DNA from 4 places in the Pseudomonas sp. LB3P81 genome. Region 2 is predicted to be linked to each of the others. Evidence: predicted binding sites of a transcription regulator. Region 2 holds the regulator's gene; each other region holds the start of a gene.
The links. Region 2 encodes FliA, which starts transcription of late flagellar genes. Its sites were predicted from a motif close to CTAAAGTTTNNNNNNNNNNNGCCGNTAA; they were not measured.
Positions count from the first base shown of each region.

Region 1 (4,211 bases), 2.9 Mb from region 2:
CGTAAAGAATCGCAGCGGCGCACCGTTTTGCATTGCTTACAATGTGAGCTCACGCGACGTGACGGTCATTGATCAACTCGCCAACTGACACACAAGGTCAGTCGCTTTTCAGGATCAATGGAGAGAAGCAGGCGGGAATAGCGTTTACAAAACAAGAAAGATGAATCGCAATGTCAGAAAGAAAACCCCTATTTTCAAATTTGTGGCCTTGTCGAAAACAAGGCCACAAATTCCATCAAGGCGTTAGAAACTTCAGAAAAGCTTCCGCCCCTTGTTCGCCGCGATACGCATGCGCAGGGCGTTCAGCTTGATGAAGCCGGCCGCATCCGCCTGGTTGTAGGCGCCGCCATCTTCTTCAAATGTCGCAATATTGGCGTCGAACAACGATTCGTCGGACTTGCGGCCAGTGACGATCACGTTGCCCTTGTACAGCTTCAGGCGCACAACGCCGTTCACGTGTGCCTGGGAAGCATCGATCATCTGTTGCAGCATCAGACGCTCAGGGCTCCACCAGTAACCTGTGTAGATCAGGCTGGCGTATTTAGGCATCAACTCGTCTTTGAGGTGAGCCACTTCGCGGTCCAGGGTGATCGATTCGATCGCACGGTGAGCGCGCAGCATGATGGTGCCGCCCGGGGTTTCGTAGCAACCACGGGACTTCATGCCCACGTAACGGTTCTCGACGATGTCGAGGCGGCCGATACCGTGCTCGCCACCGATACGGTTCAGGGTCGCCAGCACGGTGGCCGGGGTCATTTCGACGCCGTCCAGTGCAACGATGTCGCCGTTGCGGTAGGTCAGTTCCAGGTACTGCGCCTTGTCAGGAGCCTTCTCCGGGGAGACGGTCCATTTCCACATGTCTTCTTCGTGCTCGGTCCAGGTGTCTTCCAGCACGCCGCCTTCATAGGAGATGTGCAGCAAGTTGGCATCCATCGAGTACGGGGATTTTTTCTTGCCGTGACGCTCGATCGGGATGTTGTGCTTTTCAGCGTAATCCATCAGCTTTTCACGGGACAGCAGGTCCCATTCGCGCCACGGTGCAATCACTTTTACACCTGGCTTCAGGGCGTAGGCGCCCAGTTCGAAACGAACCTGGTCGTTGCCTTTGCCGGTGGCGCCGTGGGAAATGGCGTCAGCGCCGGTTTCGTTGGCGATTTCGATCAGGCGCTTGGCGATCAACGGACGAGCGATGGAAGTACCCAGCAGGTACTCGCCTTCGTAAACGGTGTTGGCGCGGAACATCGGGAAAACGAAATCGCGCACGAATTCTTCGCGCAGATCGTCGATGTAGATCTCTTTCACGCCCATGGCCTGAGCCTTGGCGCGTGCAGGTTCGACCTCTTCGCCCTGACCCAGGTCAGCGGTGAAGGTCACGACTTCACAGTTATAAGTATCCTGCAGCCACTTGAGGATCACCGAAGTGTCCAGGCCGCCGGAATACGCCAGAACGACCTTGTTTACGTCCGCCATGCCATCACTCCACGGGGTTCTACGGAAAGCCGTCAAGTCTACCGCTCATGCAGGGTAATTTACAGAGGCGCGACAGCTTATGACGACGAAGCGACAGATTATGTCGAGCGGGCGACGATAACAACCGGTTCAGGACGTCTTCGCGGCGCTCGCCGACACCGTGACCTGAGGCGCCGGCTGCTCGGTGGGCGCGACCCGTGCGAGGTGCACGTTGACCCGACGGTTCTTCGCCCGATTGACCGCATTGGTGTTGGGTGCCAACGGATAACGCTCGCCGTGAAAGCGCACAGTAATCTGCGATTCCTGAAGACCGTTGGCCTTGAAGAACTCCATGACCGCCAGAGCCCGACGCCGCGAAAGGTCTCGATTGGCCAGGCGGTTGCCGCTGTTGTCGGAGTGGCCGTCGAGCTCGATGTGATTGACCGTCGGATCGGCCTTCATGAACTCCAGCATCACCTGCAGCTGAGCCTTGGCCTGCGCGTCGAGATCCAGGCCGTCGCCGGGAAAGCCGATCTGCGTTTGTTTGACCTGCTCGAAATTCTTCGGCAGCAGTTTCGCCACGCAGCCCTGATAATCGTTGAACGCCTTGCTGAACTTGACCGGCAACAGGCGCACTTCCGACACCCGGCCATCGCCCGAATAATGTCGAACGAGCGGGCTGCGCCCATCCATCAGACCGCTGATCAAGCGCCCGGCCTGAACTTGCGAGCTGTTGAACAGCACATTGCCGCTGCCGATCTGCACGGAACCGAGATTGATGTCGCCACGCCCTGGCTGCCAGGGTGCAGCGGCCGCCAACAAGGTCGCCGAGCCGCCGCCGACCATCGAGTTGTAGGCTTTCAGACGAAACGTCGCCTGCTCGCCAGCGCGACGCACGAACTCACCCGAACCGAAATCGGTGATCGGTTGAGTCAGGCGGCACTCGAACTTGTCCCCTTCGACCGTCCACTCGATGCTCTCCAGACGGGTCTGGAAAGTGAGCGCCATCGCGGGAAGGCTGGCAAACACACTGAGCAAGGCTAAATAACGCTGGCGCACGGGAGGCTCCACTGGCTTCTACAACAAAAAGACCGACACACATATGTTTACGGCATACCTGTTGGATATCGGAAGCTTCCCGCAAAACTTGATAGCGAGTGCCTGAGAGAGTCTTTTCCGGTAGCATTCCCTTCAGTTTGACCCGCCTGGAATCCCCTCATGTCCGACCGCCTGACCCTGCTGCGTCCCGACGACTGGCATATTCATCTTCGCGATGGAGCCGTGTTGACCAATACCGTTGCGGATGTCGCGCGCACCTTTGGTCGCGCCATCATCATGCCCAACCTGGTACCTCCGGTGCGTAACGCCGCTGAAGCCGACGGCTATCGCCAGCGGATTCTCGCTGCACGTCCGGCCGGCAGCCGTTTCGAACCGTTGATGGTGCTTTACCTGACCGACCGCACCCAGCCCGAAGAAATTCGTGAGGCCAAGGCCAGCGGTTTCATTCACGCCGCCAAGTTGTACCCGGCCGGAGCGACCACCAACTCGGACTCTGGCGTCACCAGCATCGACAAGATCTTCCCTGCACTTGAGGCCATGGCCGAAATCGGGATGCCTTTGTTGGTTCACGGTGAAGTCACCCGTGGCGATGTCGACGTGTTCGACCGCGAAAAATTCTTCATCGATGAGCATATGCGTCGTGTGGTCGAACGTTTCCCGACGCTCAAAGTGGTGTTCGAACACATCACCACCGCGGACGCCGTGCAGTTCGTCAACGAGGCTTCGGCCAACGTTGGCGCGACCATCACCGCGCATCACTTGCTGTACAACCGCAACCACATGCTGGTTGGCGGGATTCGGCCGCACTTCTATTGCCTGCCGATTCTCAAGCGCAATACGCACCAGGAAGCCTTGCTCGACGCCGCCACCAGCGGCAGCGACAAGTTCTTCCTCGGCACTGACTCGGCGCCACACGCCCAGCACGCCAAGGAAGCCGCTTGCGGTTGCGCCGGTTGCTACACCGCGTATGCGGCGATCGAGATGTACGCCGAAGCGTTCGAACAGCGCAATGCGCTGGACAAGCTCGAAGCCTTCGCCAGCCTTAACGGCCCGCGCTTCTATGGCCTGCCGGTGAACACCGATCGCATCACCCTGGTCCGCGAGGAGTGGACCGCCCCAACCAGCCTGCCATTTGGCGAGCTGACCGTTATCCCGCTGCGCGCCGGTGAAAAACTGCGCTGGCGCCTGCTGGAGGAACACGCGTGAGTGAAGACCATTTCGACGACGAACAGGACGGTCAAGGCGGCGGAGGTGGTCCACGCCACCCGATGGCAGCTCGATTCCGTGGATACCTGCCAGTCGTTGTCGACGTTGAAACCGGTGGTTTCAACTCTGCCACTGACGCCTTGCTGGAAATAGCCGCTACCACCATCGCCATGGATGAAAAGGGTTTTGTATACCCTGATCACACCTACTTCTTCCGCGTCGAGCCTTTTGAAGGCGCCAACATCGAAGCGGCAGCGCTGGAGTTCACCGGGATCAAACTCGATCACCCGCTGCGCATGGCGGTGAGTGAAGAAGCGGCGCTGACCGATATCTTCCGTGGCATCCGCAAGGCGTTGAAAGCCAACGGCTGCAAGCGGGCGATCCTGGTCGGGCACAACAGCAGTTTCGATCTGGGCTTCCTGAACGCGGCGGTTGCGCGCCTGGACATGAAGCGCAACCCGTTCCATCCGTTCTCCAGCTTCGACACGGCAACCCTC
Region 1 covers NZ_JBUBVG010000001.1:4,638,938-4,643,148, reverse strand. Annotated here, with positions in the region: gene ACYZTL_RS21545 (hypothetical protein) at 1-88, shown strand, start outside; gene ACYZTL_RS21540 (argininosuccinate synthase) at 253-1,470, opposite strand; gene ACYZTL_RS21535 (flagellar protein MotY) at 1,600-2,508, opposite strand; gene pyrC (dihydroorotase) at 2,668-3,714, shown strand; gene rnt (ribonuclease T) at 3,711-4,211, shown strand, end outside.
Region 1: ACYZTL_RS21535 (flagellar protein MotY) is a predicted target of FliA. The motif match lies at 2,574-2,601, and genes of this name have one in related genera.

Region 2 (4,211 bases):
GGGCAGCCGGTGCAGCAGGCGCAGCTACCGCGTCGACGGCGAACTGGCCTTTGCCGTGCAGTTGATCGAGCAACGACTCGAATTCTGCATCGGTGATTTCGTCGCTGGCCGCAGCATCGGAAGCTGCAACCGGAGCAGCCGCCGGCGCCTCGGCCTGAGCCTTGACGGCGTTCAGCGAGTCCAGCAGTTGTTCAAATTCGCTATCGGTGATGTCGCCCGAATCGGCTTCGGCAGCCGGTTCTTCCACCACTTCAGCCACAGGCGCGGCTTGATCGGCGGATTGCGGCTCGGCCAGACGGGCCAGGGCTGCAAGCAATTCAGGCGTGGCAGCCGTGATCGGGCTGCGTTCGCGGACTTCGCTGAACATGCTGTTCACCGCGTCCAGCGCTTCGAGAACCACGTCCATCAATTCCGGGTCGACGCGACGCTCACCCTTGCGCAGGATGTCGAACACGTTCTCGGCGATGTGACAGCACTCCACCAGCTCGTTGAGCTGGAGGAAGCCGGCGCCCCCTTTTACAGTGTGAAAACCGCGAAAAATTGCATTGAGCAAGTCCGCATCATCCGGTCGGCTTTCAAGCTCGACCAGTTGTTCGGACAGTTGCTCAAGAATCTCGCCGGCCTCAACCAGGAAATCCTGAAGGATCTCTTCATCGGCGCCGAAGCTCATTAAGGGTGTGCTCCTAACAGGTCTAAAAACCTAAAATACCTAAAATTCTAAAACCCTAGGCTGGATAGCAAATCGTCCACATCGTCCTGACCGGACACAACGTCTTCTCTTTTATCGGCATGAATCTGCGGACCTTCACCCTGAGAGAGATGTTTTTGCGGATCTTTTTCAGCAAGCATCGCTTCACGGTCATGTTCGATGCCCGCAAAGCGGTCCACGTGACTGGCCATGAGCACGAGCTTGAGCAGGTTGCTTTCAACTTCAGTGACCAATTGGGTCACACGCTTGATCACTTGACCTGTGAGGTCCTGGTAATCCTGAGCGAGCAGAATGTCGTTGAGGTTGCTCGACACCGCGCGGTTGTCCACGCTGCTGCGTGTCAGGAAACCGTCGACACGCCGTGCCAGTTCGCGGAACTCCTCAGCCCCGACCTCGCGACGCATGAACCGCCCCCAGTCCGTGCTCAGCGCCTGGGCTTCATTGCTCAGGCTGTTGACCAGCGGCGTGGAGTTTTCGACCAGATCCATGGTGCGGTTGGCAGCAGCCTCGGTCAGTTTCACAACGTAACCCAGACGCTCGGTGGCATCCGTGATCTGCGACACTTCCTCGGCTTGCGGCATGTGCGGGTCAATCTGGAAATTGACGATCGCGCTGTGCAGCTCGCGGGTGAGCTTGCCCACTTCCTGATACAGGCCGCGGTCACGGGTCTGATTGAGCTCATGGATCAGTTGTACAGCGTCGCCGAACTTGCCTTTTTCAAGGCTTTCGACCAGTTCGACCGCGTGTTTTTTCAGGGTCGATTCAAAATTGCCCTGTGAAGATTCTTTTTGGTCCATAGCTCCCCCGTGGCGCAGTTTCTCAACCGATGCGTTCGAAAATCTTCTCGATTTTTTCTTTCAACGCCTGGGCCGTGAAGGGTTTGACCACATAGCCGTTAACACCGGCCTGGGCCGCTTCGATGATCTGCTCGCGCTTGGCTTCAGCGGTCACCATCAGCACCGGCAGGTGCTTGAGCTTTTCATCGGCGCGCACGTGACGCAGCAGATCGATACCGGTCATGCCAGGCATGTTCCAGTCCGTTACCAGAAAGTCGATGCTTCCGCTGTTGAGAACCGGAATGGCAGTAGTGCCATCGTCGGCCTCGACCGTGTTGGTGAACCCAAGGTCACGCAACAGGTTTTTTATGATCCGCCGCATCGTTGAGAAGTCATCAACGATGAGGATTTTCATGTTCTTGTCCAATTCGACCTCCAAGCAGTCTTAAACGCGCCCAGCACCTGGACGCGCCATTTCAATCAATCCGGCAAAGCACTCAATGACTGTCTGGAGCACAACAGATCGAAACCGGCGCAGTTCAACACCACACCAGCCACGTTCGCAGTGTCCCCACACTGCCTTCAGCGCGCTCGCCACTCCCCCAAACGCCCCCGCAAACGGGCCGCGCACTGGCTGTGTAACTGGCTGACCCGAGATTCGCTGACCCCCAGGACCTCACCGATTTCCTTGAGATTCAACTCTTCGTCGTAGTACAGCGCCAACACCAGTCGCTCACGCTCCGGCAAATTGGCAATCGCGTCCGCCAGCGCCGCCTGGAAGCGTTCATCTTCCAGATCGCGTGACGGCTCGAGATGAGCACTCGCGCCATCCTCGTGCAGCCCTTCGTGTTCGCCGTCCTGCAACAGATCGTCGAAACTGAATAACCGGCTGCCCAGGGTGTCGTTCAAAATCCCGTAGTAATCGTCGAGACTCAATTGGAGTTCGGCCGCAACTTCGTGATCTTTAGCGTCACGACCGGTTTTAGCTTCAATCGAGCGAATTGCGTCGCTGACCATGCGGGTATTGCGGTGGACCGAACGTGGCGCCCAGTCCCCCTTGCGGACTTCATCGAGCATCGCGCCGCGGATTCGAATGCCCGCGTAAGTCTCGAAACTCGCGCCTTTGCTGGCGTCGTATTTGGTCGATACTTCAAGCAGGCCGATCATGCCGGCCTGGATCAGGTCTTCGACCTGGACACTGGCCGGCAAACGCGCCAGCAAGTGGTAAGCAATGCGTTTGACCAGTGGCGCGTAACGCTCGATCAGCTCGTACTGCGCGTCACGCGCCGACTTCTTGTAAAGATTGTAACCGCTGGCTGTCATAGCACGGGTCCTGCCGTTTGTTGCACGAGGCGCTCGACGAAAAACTCCAGGTGCCCACGCGGGTTGGCGGGCAGCGGCCAGGTATCGACCTTTTGTGCGATGGCCTTGAAGGCCAGGGAGCACTTGGAACGCGGGAAAGCTTCATAAACCGCACGCTGCTTCTGAACGGCCTTGCGCACGCTTTCGTCGTACGGCACCGCACCGACGTATTGTAAGGCGACGTCGAGGAAGCGATCCGTGACTTTGGTCAACTTGGCGAACAGGTTGCGACCTTCCTGCGGGCTCTGGGCCATGTTGGCCAGAACGCGGAAGCGGTTCATGCCGTAGTCGCGGTTAAGCAGTTTGATCAGTGCGTAGGCGTCGGTGATCGAGGTCGGCTCGTCGCAGACCACCAGCAAGACTTCCTGCGCGGCGCGAACGAAACTGACGACCGACTCACCAATACCCGCAGCGGTGTCGATCACCAGGACGTCGAGGTTATCGCCGATATCGCTGAACGCCTGGATCAGGCCGGCATGCTGCGCCGGGCTCAGATGCACCATGCTCTGAGTGCCGGACGCCGCCGGGACGATGCGGATGCCACCGGGCCCCTGCAACAACACGTCGCGCAGCTCACAGCGGCCTTCGATCACGTCGGCCAGGGTACGTTTGGGTGTCAGTCCCAGCAGGACGTCGACATTCGCCAGCCCCAGATCGGCGTCCAGCAGCATGACGCGCCGGCCGAGCTCAGCTAGAGCCAGGGACAAGTTCACTGACACATTAGTCTTCCCGACGCCACCTTTGCCGCCGGTCACCGCGATCACCTGTACGGGATGCATGCTGCCCATGTTATTTCTTTACCTTGTCTTGCATAGACGGAGGCCACATTACTGGCTGCGCGTTCATCAACTGAACAATGCATGGCAGACCATCGATGTAGGTACAAAAACTATTCATTGTCACCTCAGCCGACCTGCTTGGTCGGACTGTGGTAAATGTCAGCGAACATGTCAGCCATGGCTTCCTCGCTGGGTTCTTCCTGCATTTGCACACTGACGGCGCGGCTGACCAACTGATGACGACGCGGCAGATGCAAATCATCCGGAATCCGAGGTCCATCGGTCAGGTAAGCCACCGGCAACTCATGACTGATTGCCAGGCTCAACACCTCGCCCAGGCTTGCCGTCTCATCCAGTTTAGTCAGGATGCAGCCAGCGAGCCCGCAGCGCTTGTAACTGTGATAAGCGGCGGTTAAAACCTGTTTCTGGCTGGTGGTTGCCAGAACCAGATAATTTTTTGATTTGATACCACGACCGGCCAGGCTTTCGAGCTGCATGCGCAGTGCCGGATCGCTGGCCTGAAGGCCTGCGGTATCGATCAGCACCACGCGTTTGCGCAGCAAAGGGTCCAGCGCCTGCACCAGG
Region 2 covers NZ_JBUBVG010000001.1:1,704,933-1,709,143, forward strand. Annotated here, with positions in the region: gene ACYZTL_RS07870 (chemotaxis protein CheA) at 1-670, opposite strand, end outside; gene ACYZTL_RS07875 (protein phosphatase CheZ) at 718-1,506, opposite strand; gene ACYZTL_RS07880 (chemotaxis response regulator CheY) at 1,529-1,900, opposite strand; gene fliA (RNA polymerase sigma factor FliA) at 2,068-2,808, opposite strand; gene fleN (flagellar synthesis regulator FleN) at 2,805-3,635, opposite strand; gene flhF (flagellar biosynthesis protein FlhF) at 3,752-4,211, opposite strand, start outside.

Region 3 (4,211 bases), 870 kb from region 2:
GACTGATATGAAGGCTGGACGCATGAGCGAAGAGGCTGTCGCACAGTTCTGTCTGGCACTGCCGGGTGCGCGGGAAGACTACAAGTGGGGTGGAGTGCGGGTGTTTTCGATTGCCGGGAACAAGATGTTCGCCCTGCAGAACCTGCGGGGTGAATCCCTCGCCTTCAAGGTCGACAAGGATCTGTTCCTGGGGCATTGCGATCGCCCGGGCGTTCATCCGGCGCCGTACCTGGCGCGGGCCCAGTGGATCATCATGCAAACGCCCTACCCGCTGGGCGCCGAAGAACTGCAAAGTCTGTTGCAACGCTCTCATCAACTGGTGGTGAGTAAGCTGCCCAAGCGCACGCAGGTCGGGCTGCTGCTTTAGAACAGCGCCAACAGGTTTGCACCCAGGAACAGTTGATCAATCCAGAACACTTGATGCAGCAATACGATCATCCAGAACAGCAGTTGAAACGACACTTTGCGCGTCTTGTGCCTAAACACCTGCTGGGCCAGCAAGGCGCCCGGCCAGCCACCGGCAAGTTCTATCGCATGCAACACGTTCTCGGGCGTACGCCAGCTATCGGTGCGGGCCTTGCGCTTGTCGCTCCAGTAAAGGAAGAACGCCAACACGCTGACGATGCCGTAGGCCGCCAGGGGAATCAGCGAAATCCCTCGCAGCCAAAACGACAACGAGCCCATCAGCGGCAGCGCGCACACGAGCGCAAACACCAGCAGTTTCAGTCGCGGGTTGTGGATCTCACCCCCGGAACGGCGTCCGGGACTGTTGCGCCCGCTGGCATCACTCATGGTTTGACCGCAGTCCAGTCAACCCAGCCGAATTGCCAGGTGGCCAGAATCACCACACCGAACGCAATGCGATACCAGGCGAACGCCGCGTAGCTGTGGCTGCCGATGAACACGAGTAAGGCTCTGACAGCAATCATCGCGAAGATGAATGCGGTAACGAAGCCGATCGCGAACACCGGAAAATCAGCCGGCACGAACAGGTCGCGATATTTGTATCCCGAATACACCGCCGCTCCGACCATGGTCGGCATCGCCAGGAAAAACGAAAACTCGGTGGCGGTCTTGCGCGACAACCCGAACAGCAAACCACCAATGATCGTCGAGCCTGAACGAGAAGTGCCCGGAATCATGGCCAGACACTGGGCCAAACCTACTTTCAAGGCGTCTTTCCAGGTCATTTCATCGACGGTTTCGGCGTGCACCTCGTGTTGACGCTGTTCCGCCCACAACATCACGATGCCGCCCACGACCAATGCCGTGGCCACGGTAATCGGGTTGAACAGGTAATGGTGGATCAGGTCAGCAAAGATCACCCCCAATACCACGGCCGGCAGGAAGGCAATCAGCAGGTTGGCGGTAAAGCGCCGGGCGCCGGGCTGCGTCGGCAAGCCAACCACTACGTCGAAAATCTTGCGGCGAAACTCCCACACCACCGCGAGAATCGCGCCGAGCTGAATAATGATGTTGAAGGCCATCGCCCGCTCGCCACCGAAGTTGAGCAAGTCGGCAACGATAATCTGGTGCCCGGTACTGGAAATGGGCAAAAACTCTGTCAGCCCTTCTACAACCCCAAGAATCAATGCCGAAAAGGCAGTCCAAAGATCCATCAATCCCCCAAGAAGCGATGCGCGACGGCATGCCTCGTTAATATTTTTTCAAAAACAGTCAGCGTAGCTAAAAACCCTGCGCGCGCAGAATCCGGACGGAACCGTAAAAATTCCGTGAAACATCGACTTGGATTCAGGTTTTTCCGTGCGAGGCCGAAATCCTATCAGACAAGGCTGATCAACGCTGCCAAGTTATAAGACTTGGGTCGGATATGCCCGATCGGCAAAGTGTGGTTGGATGCTGGCGATTATTTTTTACAAGAAAGAGAAACTGGAGTGACCGCGTTATGAACAGCTTGCGAAATATGTCGATCAGCCGCCGTTTGTGGCTCATTTTGATCGTGGCCGTCATGATGCTTTTGACGTTGGGCGTGTTGATGCTCAAGCAGATTCACGAAGACCTTTATCACGCCAAGGCGCAGAAAACCCAGCACGTCGTGCAGACGGCCAGCGGTATTCTGACCTATTACCATGGCCTGGAAACTGCCGGCACCCTCACGCGCGATGCCGCGCAGAAACAGGCGCTGACCGCCGTTCGCGGCCTGCGCTATGACCAGAACGACTACTTCTGGATCAACGACCTGACGCCGGTGATGATCATGCACCCGGCCAACCCGAAACTCGATGGCCAGAACCTCTCGGCGATCCGCGACCCGGACGGGTTTGCGGTGTTCAATGAAATGGCCGCCCTCGCCAAGGCCAAGGGCGCCGGCTCGATCGACTATCGCTGGCCGAAGCCGGGCGCCAGCGAACCGGTGGAAAAAACTTCCTACGTCAAACTGTTCGAACCTTGGGGCTGGGTGATCGGCTCGGGCGTGTACATCGACGACATGCAGGCCGAGTTCATGGGCCAGGTCTGGAAAGCTTCACTCGTCGGGCTGGTGATTGCCGCCATCATGGCGCTACTGGTGACCCTGATTGCCCGCAGCATCGTGCGCCCACTCCAGGAAACCGTGAACGCCATGGCCAACATTGCCAGCGGCGAAAGCGACCTGACCCGCAGCCTCGATACCCATGGCCAGGATGAAGTGACGCAGCTGGCCCGCCACTTCAATGCCTTTACCGCCAAACTGCGGTTGGTGATCGGTGAATTGCAGGCGTCCGCCAGCGCTCTGGGCCAGTCGTCCAGCGAGCTCGGCAACGACGCCGCCCAGGCCCAGCAACGCAGTCAGCAGCAATCCCAGCAGATGGAACTGGTGGCCACGGCCATCAATGAAGTGACGTACGGCGTGCAGGATGTGGCGAAGAACGCCGAGCAGGCGGCCAGCGAAATGCGCGATGCCGAATCCCAGGCGCAACAGGGCCAGGTCAACATCGACAGCAGCCTGCAACAGATAGACAAGTTATCCGGCACCATTGATCAGGCCGTGGAAGTCATCCGCACCCTGGCCACCGAAAGCACTCAGATCGGCAGCGTGCTCGAAGTGATCCGCTCCATCGCCGAGCAGACTAACCTGCTCGCCCTCAACGCCGCCATCGAGGCCGCCCGGGCCGGCGAGCAAGGTCGCGGGTTTGCCGTCGTGGCGGATGAGGTGCGCCTGCTGGCGCAGCGCACCCAGAAGTCCACCGCCGAGATCCAGTCAATGATCGAGCGCCTGCAAAGCCACTCTGAAGCGGCGGTCAAGGTCATTGGCGACAGCAGCCGCGCGTCCCAACTGACCATCGAACAGGCCGGCCTCGCCGGTGCGAGCCTGAATGCCATTGGCCAGGCACTGCGCAACCTCAACGGCCTGAACACCTCCATCGCCAGCGCCACGCTGCAACAGGCCCACGTGGTCGAGGATATCAACCAGAACGTCACCCAGGCGGCCGGTTTGTCCCACAGCACGGCACTGGCGGCGGAACAGTCGAGTGTGGCGAGCGTGCGTCTCAAGGAATTGAGCGAACAGTTGAGCGGGTTGCTCAAGCAGTTCCGGGTTTAACCAGGAAAACACCACCCCCCTGTGGCGAGCGAGCTTGCTCGCGCTCGGGTGCGAAGCAGCCGCAAGATTTTTGGGCCGCTACGCGTCCCAGCGCGAGCAAGCTCGCTCGCCACAGAAGCCTCATCAGTACAATCCCGGTACAATCCGCCCCCTCTACGATTTCCCCAAGGAACCGCCATGTCCGGGCTTGAACTGTTTGCCGCCGCCCTCGGTGTCATTGCCGTCTGGTTGACGGTCAAACAGAACCCCTGGTGCTGGCCGATCGGCCTGGTCATGGTGTCGCTTTACAGTTGGGTCTTTTTTGAAGTGAAGCTGTATTCGGACATGCTGTTGCAGGTGATCTACGCCGCGTTGCAACTCTATGGCTGGTGGCAATGGACGCGCGCGGGGGCAGCACGGCAAGGGCGGCAAGTGAGCCAACTCAAGGGTGAATCGATCGTGTCAGGCCTGGCCGTCGGTGCCCTCGGCAGTCTGTTGCTCGGCGCGGCCATGGCGCACTGGACCGATGCCGCCCAACCCTGGCTCGACGCGGCGTTGACTGGCTTCAGCCTGGTGGCGCAGGTCTGGATGGCGCAAAAGCGCGTTCAATGCTGGCCACTGTGGATCACCCTGGATGTGATTTTCGTCGGGCTCTTTATCTATAAGGACATGTACCTGACCGCCGGACTCT
Region 3 covers NZ_JBUBVG010000001.1:836,555-840,765, forward strand. Annotated here, with positions in the region: gene ACYZTL_RS03750 (LysR substrate-binding domain-containing protein) at 1-11, shown strand, start outside; gene ACYZTL_RS03755 (MmcQ/YjbR family DNA-binding protein) at 8-367, shown strand; gene ACYZTL_RS03760 (DUF1294 domain-containing protein) at 364-792, opposite strand; gene ACYZTL_RS03765 (undecaprenyl-diphosphate phosphatase) at 789-1,619, opposite strand; gene ACYZTL_RS03770 (methyl-accepting chemotaxis protein) at 1,907-3,541, shown strand; gene pnuC (nicotinamide riboside transporter PnuC) at 3,719-4,211, shown strand, end outside.
Region 3: ACYZTL_RS03770 (methyl-accepting chemotaxis protein) is a predicted target of FliA. The motif match lies at 1,752-1,779, and genes of this name have one in related genera.

Region 4 (4,211 bases), 810 kb from region 2:
ACAACATCAGTCTGCCGCCGGCGCAGTTCGCCACCGGCAAGGTGCAGGAATTTTTCCAGAACCGGCTGGATGTCACAGAGCATCCCTACTTTGAAGGGATCGCTGACCTGCGGGTGTCCGCGCACTTTCTGATTGAGCGTGACGGCACTGTCACTCAGTTTGTCTCATGTCTTGAGCGCGCCTGGCATGCTGGCGTGTCGTGTTTCGACGGTCGGGAAACCTGTAACGATTTTTCCGTGGGCATCGAGCTCGAAGGCACGGATGATCTACCGTTCACCGACGCTCAATATGATGCGTTGACGGCCCTGACCTTGCAGCTGCAAAGCACCTTCACGGCCATTACCGCACAGCGCATCTGTGGCCATAGCGACATCGCACCGGGGCGCAAGACCGATCCGGGGCCGGCGTTCGACTGGGCACGTTATCGCACCGCCTTGGCACGCCGCCCCGGCTAAAGCCGCCCTGGCTAAAGAGGAACAAGAATGAGTTTTCTGGTGTTGCTGTTGGCGGTGTGGATCGAGAAATTTTCAGCCCTGCGCCATCGGATTCAACGTGACGGCGGCTGGATACGCGAGCTGCACAAGCTTGAAGTCAGCCCGCGCCTGGTCAATCGTCCGTGGTTGATATTGGTGATTCTGGTATTGCTGCCGGTGGCGCTGCTGGGTTTGCTGCTGCTGGTGCTGGAACCGGTCGCTTACGGGCTGTTGGCGTTGCCGGTGCATTTGCTGGTGGTTATTTACAGCCTGGGCCGCGGTGATCTGCTGGCCGGTCTCGGGCCGTTTCGCGATGCCTGGCGTCGGGAAGACTTGCAAGCCGCCGCTCATGTGGCAAAGCGCGACCTGGATATTTGCGCCGACAGCGGCGAGCAACTGCTGGAACGGGTTGAAGGGCATCTGCTCTGGGAGGCCTACCAGAGCTTTTTTGCGGTGATTTTCTGGTACTTCCTGTTGGGCCCGGTGGCGGCGCTGAGCTATCGACTGCTGGCACTTGCCGAAGAACATGGGCAGAACCTGGCTGTCGCCGAGCGCGCCGCACAATTGCGCCACGCGTTCGATTGGGTGCCGGTGCGTCTGCTGGCGGCCAGCTTCGCGCTGGTCGGCAACTTTGTCGCGGTCAGCCGGGTGATGCTGCACGAACTGCTGAACTGGAACATCAGCGCCGCCCGGTTGATCGAGAAAGTCGGGCTGGTGGCCGGTGAAATTCCTGCACCGGTGGTCGGACCGGACGGCATCAACAGTCTCGACCGGATCTGGGAATTGCTTCTGCGGGCGGCGGTGCTCTGGTACGCCGGTTTTGCGTTGTGGACGGTATTGCCATAATCCGACGTCTGAAGTGAACTCATTGTGGCGAGGGAGCTTGCTCCCGCTGGGTGCGAAGCGCCCCCCCAGCATCTGTTCAGACAGACCTGGTTGTTCAGGTTTGCGACTGCTTCGCAGCCGAACGGGAGCAAGCTCCCTCGCCACAAGGGATATCACTTGTCTGAAAGGACACCCTCTACCTGAAGAGCAGCTCCCCGCCATTTACCTTAAGTTACAAACCCCCCTGCCGATTTAAGCTATACAGAGATTGCACTGAATAGTGGCTATCTGCTGCCTGTCTGTGCCTGCCAATAAAAATAAGAATGCAAAGGGAGACTTCCAGTGAAGAGCTTGCTCTATCCCGCCGTTGCGCTAATGAATCGCCTGAGCTTCGGCATGAAGTTCAGCCTGATCAGCGTTCTGTTCCTGGTGCCGATGCTGGTGACCAACTTTTACCTCGTGCGCGATTCCTATCGTGAATTCCAGGGCACTCAGGTTGAACTGCAGAGCCTCGACTTGCTGGGCAGCAGCCTGGCCCTGCGACGCGATCTGGAAACCCTGAACAACCTGGTGCAGATCAACGTCACCCTTGGCCAGTCCGGCAAGGCAGGCAATGTCGAATCCAAGATCAGTGCCCTGGAACAAAGCGTGCTGGCCCGCCTGCAAGGGCTGGTGGCGATGACCACCGATCCGGAACAAATCACGGTTTTCGATGGCAAACGCGATGAAATGATCAGCGCGTTCAAGGCCCAGCAAACGGAAAACTCCCTGCAAAGCAAAAGTGCGCTGATCGGCAAGTTGCTCGGCAACGCACAGATTTTCAGCCAGATCATCGCCAGTCAGGCAGGCTTGAGCCGCGACAACCAGACCGACATGCGTCAGCTCACTGAACTCATTACCAATGTCACGCCGCCCGTCACCCAGATATTGGGCGATGGCCGCGCGATGGGCTCCTATTCGCTGGGACAAGGGTTCCTCAATTCGTCGTCGAGCACCCGTTTCGATGAGTTGCTGGCGCAGATCGAAAAGCTGCAGGCCGAGTACGGCCTGAAGTTGCAGGACGCGCTGGGCTCAAGCAAAGCGGCGCGTGAAACCCTGAGTGCCCAGGCCGAGAGCAGTAAGGCGTCGCTGAAAAAGGCCAGTGAACTGTTCGAAGAACAAGTGGTAATGGCCGACACCCTCGATGCGCCGTGGCAGGCCTTTTACGATCAGGTCACCGGCCTGATGGACCAGACTTACCAACTCAACGAAGCCACCCTGAAATTCCTCGATACCCAGTTGCAGCAACGATTGACTCAGAACCGTACGCACATGGTCCTGCAGGCCGTCGCGTTGTCGGTAGTGTTTGTGCTGATTTTTTACCTCTATGGCGGCTTCTACGCCTCGACCCGCACCACCCTCAAGCGTCTTGGCGCGATGATGGACAAGGTGGCGGCCGGCGACATGACCGTGACCTTCAATGCCAACAGCCGCGATGAACTGGGCGAGTTGGGCGAGGTGTTCAACGGCACCGTGAAGAAAATCCATGACCTGATCGAGCGTGTCGGCCATACCGTCAGTGAAGTCGAGCGTCAGGCCGGTCAGGTCGAGAGTGTGTCAGCCCAAAGTAACCAGGCCGTCGCGGGGCAGCGCACGCAGATCGAGCAGGTCGCCACGGCCATGAATCAGATGTCGGCCACGTCACTGGAAGTGGCCCGCAGTGCTGCGGCCGCGGTCAGCAGCGCCCATAGCGTCAACGACGAGACCATCAGCGGGCGCGGTCTGGTGGAATCGCAACAGGGCAGCATTGCCGCACTGGCCAACGAGATCGATCAATCGGTGCTGGTGATCAATCAACTGGCCAGCGACAGCCAGTCCATCAGCCGCGTGTTGGAAGTGATCAAAAGCATCGCTGAGCAGACCAACCTGCTGGCGCTCAACGCGGCCATCGAGGCGGCGAGGGCGGGCGAGCAGGGTCGAGGATTCGCGGTGGTAGCGGACGAGGTCCGGACCCTGGCCAAACGCACACAGCAATCCACCGAGGAAATCGAACTGATGATCGCCAAACTGCACAGCGGTGTCGGTGCGGCGGTGAAGGCCATGGGCACTAGCCATCAGATGGCCAACGGCACGGTGGGGCAGTCGGAAAAGGTCCAGCAGGCGCTGGAAAATATCCTCGGCGCAGTCGGCATGATCGTCGATCAGAACCAACAGATCGCTGCCGCAGTGGAACAACAGACCGCCGTGGCGCACGACATCGACCAGAATATCGTCGAGATCAACCGTGCCGGTGAACGCACCGCTGAGGGCGCGCACCAGACCGAAGACGCCAGTCGGGCGTTGTCGGCTCAGGTAGTGGAGCTCAAACAACTGATCAGTGCGTTTAGGGTTTGATGCTGAAAACCGTACCCTGTAGGAGCGAGCTTGCTCGCGATGGACGTCAACGATGGCGCGTGCTGTCTGGATGAACGCGTCGCCTGGACGTTTTTCGCGAGCAAGCTCGCTCCTACAGGAGTGCATCTCACCAGTTAAAAACTTCACACGCATTGGCGGTGCTGACGCTGGCCAACCGTTCCGGGCTGATCACCATGATGTCCGCCAGCGCCGAACAAATCGCCGGCAGATGCGCCGGGCTGTTGCGTTGACCGGGAAACATGGCGGGCGCCATGTCCGGTGAGTCGGTTTCCAGCACCACCGAATCCAGCGGCAATTCAGCCAACACGCGGTGCATGCGCAACGCCTGCGGCCAGGTCGCCGCGCCGCCGAGGCCCAGTTTGAAACCGAGCCTGATGTACTCGCAGGCCTCTTCCTTGCTGCCGGCGAAGGCGTGAATGATGCCCGCGCGTTTCAACTTGAAGCGCTTGAGCGTGGCAATCACTGCCGCATGGCTGCGCCGCACGTGAATCAACGCCGGCAGATTGAAGTCCGCTGCCA
Region 4 covers NZ_JBUBVG010000001.1:2,513,087-2,517,297, reverse strand. Annotated here, with positions in the region: gene ampD (1,6-anhydro-N-acetylmuramyl-L-alanine amidase AmpD) at 1-455, shown strand, start outside; gene ampE (regulatory signaling modulator protein AmpE) at 483-1,319, shown strand; gene ACYZTL_RS11675 (methyl-accepting chemotaxis protein) at 1,641-3,671, shown strand; gene ACYZTL_RS11670 (TatD family hydrolase) at 3,799-4,211, opposite strand, start outside.
Region 4: ACYZTL_RS11675 (methyl-accepting chemotaxis protein) is a predicted target of FliA. The motif match lies at 1,525-1,552, and genes of this name have one in related genera.